4 regions of the Arthrobacter sp. NPDC058097 genome follow, and region 1 is predicted to be linked to each of the others. Evidence: riboswitches for the same ligand, from Rfam matches in the RefSeq annotation. Region 1 holds a riboswitch; each other region holds the start of a gene.
What was found. Region 1 has a riboswitch for cyclic di-AMP ahead of ACFVTE_RS17740 (LysM peptidoglycan-binding domain-containing protein). Riboswitches for the same ligand answer to the same signal wherever they lie in the genome.
Positions count from the first base shown of each region.

Region 2: another riboswitch for cyclic di-AMP. It lies ahead of ACFVTE_RS15770 (C40 family peptidase); the one in region 1 lies ahead of ACFVTE_RS17740 (LysM peptidoglycan-binding domain-containing protein).
Region 3: another riboswitch for cyclic di-AMP. It lies ahead of ACFVTE_RS00300 (hypothetical protein); the one in region 1 lies ahead of ACFVTE_RS17740 (LysM peptidoglycan-binding domain-containing protein).
Region 4: another riboswitch for cyclic di-AMP. It lies ahead of ACFVTE_RS03670 (NlpC/P60 family protein); the one in region 1 lies ahead of ACFVTE_RS17740 (LysM peptidoglycan-binding domain-containing protein).

Region 1 is NZ_JBHVSZ010000010.1:138,188-141,535, reverse strand. It holds gene ACFVTE_RS17750 (purine-cytosine permease family protein) at 1-384, opposite strand, end outside; gene ACFVTE_RS17745 (YybH family protein) at 381-806, opposite strand; gene ACFVTE_RS17740 (LysM peptidoglycan-binding domain-containing protein) at 1,053-2,018, opposite strand; cyclic di-AMP (ydaO/yuaA leader) riboswitch at 2,022-2,222, opposite strand; gene ACFVTE_RS17735 (NAD(P)(+) transhydrogenase (Re/Si-specific) subunit beta) at 2,333-3,348, opposite strand, start outside.
Region 2 is NZ_JBHVSZ010000008.1:279,287-282,634, reverse strand. It holds cyclic di-AMP (ydaO/yuaA leader) riboswitch at 174-416, shown strand; gene ACFVTE_RS15775 (M23 family metallopeptidase) at 428-1,252, shown strand; cyclic di-AMP (ydaO/yuaA leader) riboswitch at 1,365-1,558, shown strand; gene ACFVTE_RS15770 (C40 family peptidase) at 1,611-2,321, shown strand; gene ACFVTE_RS15765 (NlpC/P60 family protein) at 2,424-3,215, shown strand.
Region 3 is NZ_JBHVSZ010000001.1:57,985-61,332, reverse strand. It holds gene ACFVTE_RS00305 (glycosyltransferase) at 1-1,026, opposite strand, end outside; gene ACFVTE_RS00300 (hypothetical protein) at 1,263-2,096, opposite strand; cyclic di-AMP (ydaO/yuaA leader) riboswitch at 2,102-2,265, opposite strand; gene ACFVTE_RS00295 (ATP-binding protein) at 2,360-3,348, opposite strand, start outside.
Region 4 is NZ_JBHVSZ010000001.1:775,967-779,314, forward strand. It holds gene ACFVTE_RS03665 (SulP family inorganic anion transporter) at 1-897, shown strand, start outside; cyclic di-AMP (ydaO/yuaA leader) riboswitch at 1,042-1,243, shown strand; gene ACFVTE_RS03670 (NlpC/P60 family protein) at 1,247-1,996, shown strand; gene ACFVTE_RS03675 (GGDEF domain-containing protein) at 2,248-3,348, opposite strand, start outside.

The DNA of each region.
Region 1 (3,348 bases):
CCCTGAGCTCCACACGGAGATGGAGAAGAAAGCGAACGCGGTCAGGAGTGACAGGAAGGACCCCACGACACGGCCGTGCACGCCCAGGTGCCCGGAGGACGAGACGGCATTGTTCATCCCATTGGTCGGGCCGAAAACAGCCATCGGGCACAGAATCAGGCCGCCGACGACGACGCCCAGGACAGTGGCCAGCAGTGCGTCCTTGAAGGACAGCCCAAAGAGAATGGGAAAGGATCCCAGGACTACCGTGGCGAACGTGTTTGCACCACCGAACACCAGCCGGAAGAGGTCCAGCGGTTTCGCCGTCCTGTCGGCAGCGGGAATCGGTTCGATGCCGTGCTTTTCGACTTCGGTCACTGCAGGGGCTTTGGAATCGTTGGTCATGAGATCGCCTTCTGGCTGGCAGGCGCCGGAGAAAGATGCTCGTGGACGGCGAGCACGCTGCCTGTCTTCGTCCTGGTGAAAATGATGGTCTCCCTCTCGTGAAGGGTTTCTTTGGTGCCGGCAACGTCGATCACGGTTTCGACATCGTGGCTGAACACGGCGCTGTCGCCGGCGATCTGAATGTACGCGTTGGAGCTGGCGCATTCTGCAACCCGCCAGCCGTCCTCCACCCAGTTCTGCCACAGGTCGCGGTATTCCCCGCGCGAGGTGAGGCGGTTCGGTTCGGAATGGAAGATGAAGGTCGCATCGGGCGCGAAGCAGTCGAAGTACCCGTCTGTATCGGTGGCCGCGAAGGCGGTCATCAGCTTCTTCGCTGCTGCCTCAATCTCGGCGGTGGTCATGGCGGTGGTGATCAGGTCCACGGGAACTCACTCTCGGCGGTGCTTGCAAATGCTTCAGCCGTGACGTGCTCCAGCTCACATCCGGTCAGGCTGCCAGTAAACCCGACATGGTATCCAGCGGTCAACAATTGTTGCTTGACAGTGACTTTTGTTTCGCGCGCGCCGGCACCCGGCAGCCGGCAGCTACTGAAACGCAACAGCGGCGGGTGCCTATGCACCCGCCGCTGTTGTTTGAACCGCCCCGCCTGTGAGGCGTCTGCGCTCTGTCTATGCGTTGACCCGCACGTAAGTGGAGCCGGTGAGCCAGGAGGCCGGGTGCACGATGGTTTCGTTGACACCGTTCATGCCGCTGCTGATCGCCTGGCCACCGCCGATGTACACGCCGACGTGTCCGCCGCTGATCATCAGGTCCCCGGGCTGCGGGGACGAAACGGGTGTGCCGTACTGGTAGAACTGCGCGGGCGCGAGGTCGCCGACGGACTTGCCGACGGACCGCAGGGCCTGTTCCACCAGGACGGTGCAGTCCTGGGTGGCACCGAGCTGCGCCCGGGCCGAGGCCACAATGGCCGCGCCCACGCCGCTGGCTGCCGGGGTGGTTGCCGGGGTGGTTGCCGCTGCCGGGGTAATTGACGCGGAGGCGTTGTAGATTCCCATGCCGGTGGGCTGGGGGGCCGCCGGGGCCGCCGGGGCTGCCGGAACAGCCGGAGCCGCGGGAACCTCGGGCACTGCGGGTGCTGCCGGCGCTGCAGGTACTGCGGGGGCTGCAGCAGCGCCGGGTCCCGGAATGAGGATCTGGTCGCCGGGGTAAATGACCGAGGCCAGGGTCAGGCCGTTCTCTGCGAGCAACGCATCGAGACTGACGCCGTGGCGTGCCGCGATGGCGCCCAAGGTATCACCGGGCACTACGGTGTGCGATGCTCCGGCCACAGCAGATCCGGCGTCTGCCGGTGCGGCCTGGGCCGGTGCGGCGAGCGCCTGGCCGGCGACTGACTGCACGGCAGCTCCGGCCGGGGCCGTGGCGGACTGGGCGGCGCCGGCCGGAGTCTCTGGCGCGTAAGCACCTGCGTGGGCAGGTGCCCCGGCACCGAAGAGGAGACCGGAAGCGACGGCGGCCGCGGCCGCCGGCTTGGCGACCGAGGCGGCATTGGACTTCAGCGAATACTGCAGGCCCTGCAGGGCGATGGACGTCGTCGGGGTGGCGCGATGGCGCGCGGGCGTGGACTTACGTGACATGGTGATGTGCCTCTCCCATGCCTGCGGGGTTAGCTGTCGGGTTCGGGTGGGAGTCACCCGGTCCTGCCCGCTGCTGGGCGGTGCGTCTGGACTTAACCCCTAGGCCTTGATGCGCAAGGCCGGTACTAACGTGGTTCCCCCGTCCCTGCCAGTTGTCATTGCGAACGGATCCCGGTCAGTGGCAGGGCTCGGCATTCTGCCCGGGAATGCCCTGAGCGGAACCAGGGCACCGGCCGAGGTTATCGCACCTCGGCACCAAAAGTCACATTTCGGTAACGGCTGCCGTCTGGAAGAAGGTTAGAGAAAGCAACACCCTACAGGGCCTTCACCGCACCCAGCACCTTGGTCAGGGATTCCTTGGCATCGCCAAACAGCAGCGTGGTCTGCGGCTCGAACATAAGGTCGTTCTCGATCCCGGCGAACCCTGGCCGCATGGAGCGCTTGAGGAAGACCACCTGGCGCGCGTCCGCCACCTCGAGGATCGGCATCCCGTAGATGGGCGAGCCGGCGGTGGTCTTCGCGGCGGGGTTCACCACGTCGTTCGCGCCCACCACCAGCGCGACGTCGGCGGTGCGGAATTCGGAGTTGATCTCGCCCATTTCCTTGAGTGATTCGTAGGGCACATTGGCCTCGGCGAGGAGCACGTTCATGTGCCCGGGCATGCGGCCCGCCACGGGATGGATGGCGAAGTCCACCCTGATTCCCCGGGTTTCCAATGCCTGCGCCAGCTCGGCAGCGGTGTGCTGTCCCTGCGCCACGGCCAGCCCGTAGCCGGGAACGATGATCACGCGCTGCGCGTAGCCGAGCAGCACCGCCACGTCCTCCGGGCTGGACGAGCGGACCGGACGGTCGCTGACGGCGGTGGATCCCGCCGTCGAACCTCCCCGGAACGCGCCGAACAGGATGCCGGCCACACTGCGGCCCATGGCCGCGGCCATCGCGCGGGTGAGGATGGTGCCCGACGCGCCCACCAGCGTCCCGGCCACCACCAGGAGCACGTTCCCCAGCACCAGTCCGGACGCGGCAACTGCGAGGCCGGTGAACGCGTTGAGGAGGGAGATGACGATCGGCACGTCGGCGCCGCCCACCGGCAACACGAGCAGCACGCCGGCCACCAGGCCCAGCAGCAGGAGCAGCAGCGCCAGCACGAGCGACCCGCCCAGCACGACGGCGGCCGCGGCACCGACGGCGGCGAGCAGCACCGCCCCCATGAGCACCGGCAGCCCGGGGAACACCACGGGGCGGGTGGTCATGAGCTCCTGCAGCTTCGCGAACGTCACGGCTGAGCCGGCGAAGGAGACTGCCCCGACCAGCAGGGTGAAGACGACGG
Region 2 (3,348 bases), on a different contig from region 1:
GTCCCTTGACGCGGGCGGTAGGCGACTGAGTGGCGAAGCGGGGCGGAAGCCACAGCCTGTCTGACATCTGCAGGCAGGATGACCTACCACTTTTGCACAATGAATATAACGGAATTATTACCGTGCTCTTTAATCGCCTATAGTTAAACGGCAACGCCGATACAAAAGCGTTACCTGATCTGGAGCCGAACCCTGCCAGCAGATCAGCAGCACGAGTCACCCACTGGCAGGGGCGGGGGAACCACAACCGGCTGTTTCGAACAGCCTTGGGGTGAAGTCCGCAGCAGCAAGTCTTTTCCGCCTAAGGAATCCTCCCGGGATACCCCTGTGCCGGAACGGCTTGTTATGGCGGACCGGGTCTGAACTCTCTGACCCGAATCCGACAGCTAACTTCGCAGGCTATCCAGAGAGGAAACAGTACTTGTCCATGCAGAATGCCCGGGGCCGCCGCCGCGCGACTGGTCCCGCTCCGGAGCCGCGCCTTGCGGAGGCCGCCGCCGCGGACCGTCCCCGGGACGCCCAGCGCGAAGCGCGCCGCCGCCGGAGGGGTCCGTTCCGGCAGGTTACGGATTTCGCCTCGGCCAGTGGCGTCGGGCAGAAAGCCGGCGTTGCCCTTGCGGCTACCGGCCTCCTGCTGACTGTTACTGTCCCCGCCACCAGTCCTGTCCTCGCTGCCGGCGAGCAGCAGGGAGCGGCGTCTGCTTCCGCTGCCTCACCGGCCCAGCCGAAGGTTTCGGCGGAGGCGGCAGCAAAGATCGACTTCAGCCGCACGTCCGTCTCCACCACCGGTGACCCGGACGGAAAGCTAAAGCAGCTCCTGAGTGCCCAGTCGGCCGGCAGCATCAGCCGTGCGGCCTCGGCGGGCACCCTGGGCGGGCCGCTGACCACGCTGGTCAAGTCCTCGCCGTTCGGTTACCGGGTCAGCCCGATCACCGGCGGCGCCGGCGAGTTCCACCGCGGCCAGGACTTCGCTGCACAGTGCGGCACCGAGGTGCTTGCCGCGGCCAGCGGCAAGGTCACCTTCTCGGGCTGGCACCCGTACGGCGGAGGCAACCGCGTGGTGATCGATCACGGCAATGGCCTGGAGACCACGTACAACCACCTGTCGTCCTCCAGCGTCCAGGTTGGCCAGAAGGTCACCCGGGGCGAAGTTATCGCCCTCAGCGGGACCACAGGCGCCTCCACCGGCTGCCACCTCCACTTCGAGGTGATGGTCAACGGGGACGTCGTTGATCCCACCGGCTGGCTCTGAGCCAAGTCGAGTGAGCACTCTCATTCCTGTGACACGCCGTGACCTGAATGTGACATTGGCTCCGAACTGCTGTACCGTCTAAACCGCGTCAACTTTTCCGAAGTTGACGCTCTTGAGTGGATTGCCTAACTCTGCCACCGCTCAAGGTCCGTTCGCATTACATCGTCTGGCAGGGGCGGGGGAACCAATTTTGGTCTTCGCAAGAAGACCTTGGGGTTAAGTCGCAAAGCTTCCCAGGAAGCGGAGCGGCCGGGTGACTCCCATCCGAATCCGACAGCTCACCTCGCAGGCATTGGGAGAGGCTACCTTCGTGTCTTCACGCCACAATGCCGCGCGCCACCGCGCGCAAACGGTTCGTATGAACCCGTTGGACTCCGTGTCCAAGGCGGTTAGCGCCAATGCCGGCACAGTAGGTCGCCAGGCAGCTGTTATCGCAGCTGCTTCAGGACTCATCCTGAGCGTTGGCATGCCTGCCAACGCGGCCGACGCCAACATTGGTGTTTCCGCCTCCTCGGAGACCGGATCACAGGCCGCGCAGCTTGCTGTGACCGCCGCACCCACCGCCACTGTCTCCTTCGAGCGTCCTGCCGTCACAACAGTGGCAGCCCCGGTCGCCGAAACCATCGCTCCGCAGTCGAACGATGAGAGCCAGACGGCCACCGCAGGCCAGGCCAGCGACGAGAGCGCCGGTGCGGCCCAGGCCGTCACCGCCAAGTCCACCGATGGTGCGGCCTCCGCCGCAGCTTCCGGACTGGCAGCAATCGCGTACACCGGCATCGGCAGCCCCTACGTCTGGGGCGGCACCACCCCCAGTGGCTGGGACTGCTCCGGCTTCACCCAGTGGGTTTACGCACAGGCAGGCATCAGCATTCCCCGCGTCAACGCGTGGAACGCCATGAAGCCCACCTCCACGCCTGCTCCCGGTGACCTGGTCATGCAGAACGGCGGCGCCCACGTGGGCATCTACGTCGGCAACGGCATGATGATCAGCGCGCTGAACCCTTCGCAGGGCACTCTCCTGCACGCGGTGTCCGCTACGGGCACGTCCGCTTTTTACACCCTTCGCTAAGAATCCGATTCGAGGCGGGCCGGCTTACCCCCAAGATGCCGGCGCGTCGATAACCCACGTCCTGCTACCGCGGTCCGTGGAACACGAAAGAGAGAAATTTTAATGACTACACGTGCGACCATTGCACGGCACCGCGCCGAGGTCACCAAGACCAGCTCGCTGGCTGTCATTGCCAAGGCCGTCGGCGACAACGCCGGTGGCATGGGCCGCCAGGCCGCAGTTATCGCTGCTGCTTCCGGTCTTGTCCTGACCAGCGGCATCGCCGCCAACGCTGCTGAGACCAACGTTCAGCGCGAATCCGCTCCGGCTTCCACGCTGGAAGTCCAGTCCGCTGCGGCGCCGGCCACCATCTCGGCCGCTTCCAGCATCGCCATCTCCTATGAGAAGCCTGCTGTCTCCACCACCCCGGCTCCCGTCGTCGAGGCCCCGAAGCCTGTTGTCAAGGTCCAGGAAGCCGCTCCCGCCGAAGAGGCTGCTCCGGTTGCTGAAGCCGCGCCGGCTGTCCAGGCTACCGCCGCCGTCCAGACCGCTGCCCCGGCAGCGCCGAAGACCACTGCCGCCAGCGGCAAGGGTGCTGCCATCGCCGCTGCTGCCTACGCGCAGCTGGGCGTCTCCCAGGACTGCACCGCGCTGGCCACCAACGCACTCGCCGCCGTGGGCATCCACTACCACGGCTGGCCGGCAGGCTACCTGTCCCTCGGCCGCACCGTGAGCGCTGCTGAAGCTCAGCCGGGCGACCTCGCCTACTACCAGAACGGCGGCATGGGCCTGGCCCACATCGCTGTGTACGTCGGTAACGGCCAGGCCGTCCACGGCGGCTGGAACGGCGGAACCACCGCGCTGTTCAGCGTGAACGTCGGCTCCGGCCCCGTCTTCATCCGCGTCGGCGGCTAAGACACCCCAAGCGTTACGGAAGGACCCCCGCCAGCTGGCGGGGGTCCTTTTTTGCTTGCGCCCGCATGAATTTCTGGTGACACGCCATGACGATGCTTGTGTTCGATTCGCTCATCTGCCTAGTGAGTGTTTA
Region 3 (3,348 bases), on a different contig from region 1:
GAGATAGAAGAGGACCAGATACGCCAGGGTGGAGGCCACGCCGATGGTGCCGAACCGCACCAGCTGGCCGAACAGGCTGCCGCCCGGACTCTGCTCCTGGCTGCGTGAGGCGGCGGGAAGGGGGCCGCGGGCCAACGCAGCGCGGAGTTGGGCGACCGGGATGCGGCCGGTGACCATGTCCTTGCTGAGCCGGGCCATGCCCCGCATATCGGCGAGGGCCGTCTGGACGATGTCCACGCTGGAGTTCGGGTCGTCGGTCCAGTCCACCGGCACTTCGTGGACGCGGAGGCCGCACCGTTCGGCGAGGACCAGGAGTTCGGTGTCGAAGAACCAGGCGGTGTCCACGGTGTGCGGCAGGATCCGCCGGGCGATGTCGGCGCGGATGGCCTTGAAACCGCACTGCGCATCGCTGAAGTGGGCGCCCATCAGGGACTGCAGCATGAAGTTGTAGCTGCGGGAGATGAATTCGCGCTTCGGCCCGCGGACCACCCGGGAGCTGCGGGTCAGCCGCGTGCCGATGGCCAGGTCGGAGTGGCCGGAGATCAGCGGGGCCAGGAGCGGACCCAGTGCGGCCAGGTCGGTGGAGAGGTCCACGTCCATGTAGGCCAGGACCGGCGACGGTGAAGCCAGCCAGACTTTCCGCAGGGCGTTGCCGCGGCCCTTCTCCTCGAGGTGCACCACGGTGACCTCGCGGAGTTCCCGGGCCACGCGTTCGGCGGCGTTGAGCGTGCCGTCGGTGCTCGCGTTGTCCGCAACGGTGATGCGGAACGGGTGCGGGAACGTGCCGCGCAGGTAGGCGTGGAGCCGGCGCAGGCACTCCTCCAGGTCGCGCTCCTCGTTGTAGACCGGGATGGTCACGTCCAGCACCGGTGCCGCGGTGGAGGTGTCGATGGGCGACCGCCGCGTCTGCCTGATGAGGGTCTGCACCGGGGCGTGTCCGGCCGCGACGGCGCCATGGAGCGGGTGTGGCTGGGTGTGCAGCGGTGGGTGCGGCTGGGGTCCGGAGGCCTGGTCAGTGATGGTCATGCATCAACAGTGGCGGCCGCTGTTATGAGGGTTTTAGGGCCTAGCTGTGTGGGGGCTGTGGAAGTGTTTCTGCAGGTGATTGCCGCATTTCTGCACCACTTTGCCCGCCGCGGGAAGCGTGTGGACAGCAAAAGGGCCCCGGATCCTGGCGGATCCGGGGCCCTTGGCGCTTAGGCCGGGCACCCTAAAGCGGTGCAGAAATGCTCGCCGTCAGCCGGTCCGGCCGCGGCAACCGGTCAGTACCAGTTGTGGGCGAGGTGCCAGTCCAGGGCGCCGCACGGGGAGCCGTAGCGCTCCTTGATGTAGTCCAGGCCCCAGTTGATCTGGGTGCGGTAGTTGGTGCGGTAGTCCGCTCCGGCGGTCGCCATCTTCTCGGCGGGCAGTGACTGGACGATGCCGTAGGCGCCGCTGCTCGCGTTGGTGGCCGTCGTGCGCCATTCCGATTCCTTGGTCCAGAGCCGCTTCAGGCACTGCATCTGGTCTGCGGACCAGCCGAAGGAACCCAGCTTGCTGGCCGCGTAGGCCTGGGCACCGGCGGGATCGTTCAGGGCAACAGGCGCAGCAGCCTTCGCGGGGGCAACCTTGGCGGCCACCTTGACGGCGGGCGCGGGGGCGGCCTTGGCAACCGGAGCGGCCTTCGGTGCAGCTTTGGTGACCGCCTTCGGGGCAGCAGCCTTGGTGGCCTTGGGGGCCGCAGCCTTGGGGGCCGCAGCCTTGGCGGTGGGCTTGGTGGCGGACTGCGGAGCGACGGACGCTGCGGACGGGGCCGGCAGGGCGGAGATCAGCGTCTTGTCAAAGCTCAGCGTCTGCCCGGCGTCGGCGGTGGCTGCGGTCGTCTGGGCCGCCGTAGGCGCAGCCTGGTCGGCCGCGTGGCCTGCGGCGCCGACGCCAACGAGCACGGCGGCGGCGGTGGTCAGGACGGCTGCCCGGCGGCCGAAGGACGGAAGGCCTGCAGCGAAGCGGCCAAGTGCAGTCTTGGGCTGGGCCGGCTCTGCGCGGTGGCGTGAAATCGTGCTGCCAGGCTTGTGCGAGGCGCGTTCAGGGCGCGCCTGAGTCATAAATTCAGACATGGTGGATTGCCTCTCAACACCTGCGGAGTTAGCTGTCGGGTTCGGATGAGGTCATCCGGCCGCACGGAAAATTCACGTGTCGGCTTCACCCCAAGGGCTGATGCGGAAAGCCCGGGACTCTGGTTCCCCCGCCTCTGCCTGATCTAGCGGAATCCGGGAAGCGGCAGAGCTGGGCGTCAATCCGGACATGCGGCTCTAGTGGCGGCCGCACCATATCGACGGTACAGGAGGCTTTTGATTAAGTCACATTTAGGTAACGGGAATCACGACGACGGCGCGGTGCCTTGCGCGGGCAGGCGGACGGCAAATTCCGTCCGGCCGGGCCGGGAGGTGACCTCCACCGTGCCGCCGTGCGCTTGCACGATGGACTGCACGATGGACAGGCCCAGGCCGCTGGTTCCCTCCGCCGAGGCGGTGCCCGGTTCTCCGTGCGAAGCCCCTGATTCTCCCCGCGAATCCGCGGTACGGAGGGCCATTGCGCCACCGGCCGCAGAGGCTTTCGCTGCCGCGGCCGCCGGCGCCAGGGGCGACTGCGCCGGCGTCGCACGTGAGGCGTCTGCGCGGGCGAAGCGCGCGAAGACCTTGTCCACGAATTCGGGAGGGATGCCGGCGCCGTCGTCCGTGACAGTAATCACAGCGCTGCCGTCGGCCGAGCGCATCACGCCGGTGGTCACCGTGGTGCCCGGCGGGGTGTGCTTGCGGGCATTGGAGAGCAGGTTCACGAGGACCTGGTGCAGCTGGGAGGCATCGCCCCGGAGGGACACCGGTTCCTCGGGAAGGTCGAGGTGCCACGCCCGGTCCGGTGCCATGACTTTTTCGTCGCTGACGGTCTCGATCACCAGCTGCGTGAGGTCAACGTCGCTTAGCTTGAGCGGCTGGCCCTCATCGAGCCGGGCAAGCAGCAGGAGGTCCTCCACCAGGGCGGTCATGCGCTCCGACTGGCTCTGCACGCGGGCCAGCGAGCGCTGGCCGTCCGGGGTGAACTTTTCGGTCATGCGCATCAGCTCGGTGTAGCCGCGGATGGCCGTGAGCGGTGTCCGGAGCTCGTGTGAGGCGTCCGCCACGAACTGCCGCACCTTCATTTCGCTTTCCTGACGGGCCTCCAGCGCGTTGGAGACGTTGTCCAGCATCTGGTTCAGGGCGTGCCCGACGCTGCCCACTTCGGTTCCGGGGTGGGCGTTCGACGGCGGGACGCGGACGGCGAGTGCCACCTCACCGGCGTCCAGCGGCAGGCGCGACACCTGCGTGGCCA
Region 4 (3,348 bases), on a different contig from region 1:
CTGCCGGCAAGCCTCCCCACGCTGTTCATCCCGAATGTGCCCCTGACGTGGGAAACCTTCCAGACCATCGCCCCGTTCTCGCTGTCCATGGCGCTCGTGGGGCTGCTGGAATCACTGATGACGGCCAAGCTCGTGGACGACATCACCGATACCCGCTCCAACAAGACCCGCGAATCCTGGGGCCAGGGCGTGGCCAACATAGTCACCGGGTTCCTGGGCGGCATGGGCGGCTGCGCCGTGATCGGGCAGACCATGATCAACGTCAAGGGCTCCGGCGCCCGGAGCCGGGTATCCACGTTCCTCGCGGGCGCCTTCCTGCTGGTGCTGGTGGTCACCCTGGGCGACATCGTGGGCCTCATCCCCATGGCGGCGCTGGTGGCGGTGATGATCTTCGTCTCGGCCATCACCTTCGACTGGCATTCCGTTGCACCGGCAACGTTGAAGCGGATGCCCAAGTCGGAGACCGCCGTCATGCTGATCACGGTGGGCACCGTGGTGCTCACGCACAACCTGGCGATCGGCGTCGGCGTCGGGGTGCTGGCAGCGATGGCGATGTTCGCCCGCCGAGTGGCCCATTTCGCCACCGTGGAGCGGACGGAAGTGGAGCTCAACGGCCGGACGGTGGCCACCTACACGGTGGACGGCGAGCTGTTCTTCGCCTCCTCAAACGACCTGTACACGCAGTTCGACTACGCCCGCGACTCCGAGCCGGACATCGACAGCGTGGTAATCGACCTGCACGCCTCCCACCTGTGGGATGCCTCCACCATCGCCGCGCTGGACTCTGTCACGGAGAAATACCGCAGGCACGGCCGCGAGGTGGAACTGGTCGGCCTTAACTCCGCCAGCATCCAGATGCGGGAACGGCTCGCCGGCAAACTCAACGCCGCAGAGTGAGGTTCACCACACAAATCAAACCCCGAACCCATACATGACGCGGGCGAACATGTCGTGAACGACACGGTCCCGTTACCTGAATGTGACATTGGACGAAGCCTCCCGTACGGTGGAAAACGTGCCTTTTTCACCGATGAGGCACTCCCGCGCTGATTGCCTAACTCTGCCGCAGCCCGAGGAACCAACCGTAGACCCATGTCCGGCAGAGACGGGGAAACCACTTTTCGGCCTGCTTGAAGCAGGCCTTGGGGTGAAGCCGCACAGCTCCTGACCACGCTCAGGACCGCGGCCGGGTGCCTCCCATCCGAATCCGACAGCTCACCTCGCAGGCATCGGGAGAGGCTTCTTCATGTCGTTCCGCTTTATTTCTGGCCGCCGTGCTGCGGCCATCCTTGCAGCATCCGGCCTGGCTTTCACCGGCACCGTCGCGGCCAACGCCGCCAACACTCCGGCCCAGCAGGCCCAAGCTCCCTCCGGCGTCTTCGCGACGGCCGGCCAGGTCCAGGCTCCCCTGAACGCCGCCTCCAGCGTCAAGATCAACTTTGAGCGCCCCGCGGTTCAGTCCGCACCCGCTCCAGCGGTGGCAGTACCCGCCGCTGCAACGCCGGCAGCAAAGCCGGCAGTCGAGAAGGCCGCGGCCCCCGTCGCTGCCGCTCCCGCACCGAAGGTCGCCGTTAAGGCTGTGGCTCCCGCGCCGGCCGCGCCCGCACCGAAGATCACCGTCAAGGCCGCGGCCCCCGCCCCGAAGGCACCCGTCAAGGCTGCCGTCAAGGCTGCCGCAGGCGTCAACGCGGCCATGCTGGCCTCGGCCTACTCCCAGATCGGCATCACGCAGGACTGCACCGCCATGGTGGAGAAGGCCCTCGGCGCCGCCGGCATCCGTGTGGGTGACCTCGCGCCGATGCAGTTCCTGGCCCACGGCAAGGTGGTCTCCACCCCGCAGCCCGGCGACATGGTGGTCCAGTCCGGCCACGTAGCCATCTACGCCGGCGGCGGCAAGGTCATCAGCGGCGGCATGAACGGCATCAACGCCACCATGGCCCACCCGCTGTCCTGGCTCACCGCCACGGGCCCCGTCACGTTCGTGCGCGCGGCCTAGCAGACGCGCGGCTGGAAGAACTGAAAAACCGCCGTGTTCCGCTGCCTTGGGGGCGGCGGAACACGGCCACCCCCCAAGGTGCTCCCACCTTTCTACAAGGATGGCGGAACACACTGGCTATGCCTGATGAAAGACCGTAGTCTCCGGCTGCGAGTCAGGATCACCGGGTCCGGATTGTCCCCCATGCATTCCGGATCCGGTGCCTGCGTTTAAGGACAGGGCGCCTGCTCTAAGCGGGCGCCGGCTCCATTTCAGCCCCTCACTGTGCGGTTCCGCCCCTGCGATTTGGCTTCATACAAGGCAACGTCAGCGGCCGCGATCACCTCGTCGAGGTCGGCCGTCCCCGCATTGTAGGTGGAAATGCCGTAGCTGACGGTCGGCATCCGCAACAGCTCCGGAATGTGCTGCTCCGCCAGCCTCCTGCTGATTTCACCCGCGATAATTTCGGCGCTCTTGGGGCCGGCCCCGGGAAGCAGGAGGATGAACTCCTCGCCTCCGTAGCGCCCCGCGACATCCGTGGACCGGACCGATGCGCTGCACGCCTCGGCAAACGCCTGCAGCGCCAGGTCTCCGGCCGCGTGGCCGAAAGTGTCATTGACCGACTTGAAGTGGTCCAGGTCGGCGAGGATCAGCGAGCCGCCGCTGTTGGCGGTCCTGCTGCGTTCCAGCTCTCCGGCCGCCGCCTCCAGGAAGGCGCCGCGGTTAAGCAGGCCCGTGAGCCCGTCCTGGGTGGCGACCGTCCGCAGCGCCCGGGTCTGCTGCTCGGTGCTCAGCCCCGCCATGCTGAAGGAAACCACCACCAGCAGCACCATGGTGACCATGGTGGTCACCGCGGACCCGAAGTAGGTTGTGAAAACGGCACCGTTTGGCCCCTGGATCAGGAACACCACCAGGCGGCACGAGTAGAAGAAGGCCACCCCCCCGGCCGCGATGGCCATGGGGATCCGCACCCGGGAGTAGCCGGGTTCAAGCCGCCACAATTCGTGCGAAGCCAGCCCGATAAGCACGGCCATGGACGCCAGGAAAACTGCACCGCCGGCCCACGTGTTGGATCCCGGGCTGTCGACACCGGCTGCGGCGCCGGCGGTGACGGGCAGCGCCACGGACAGCCACAGGTTGTACTTCAGGTTCCGGAGGGAACGAGCCCCCGCCCAGACACTTGCCGCGCCGGACACGAGCAGGAAGTTGCCCAGCGGGTTGGCCCAGACCTGTTGCGGCGTGCCGTTGAGCAGGAAGGATGCCGAGCCGGAGAGGAACAGCAGCAGGGCGGCGCACCACCAGGCGCTGTAGGGCGAGCGGGTGCTGCGGAACGTTGAAAAGTAGAACAGCAGCGCCAGGACCAGGGCCATCGC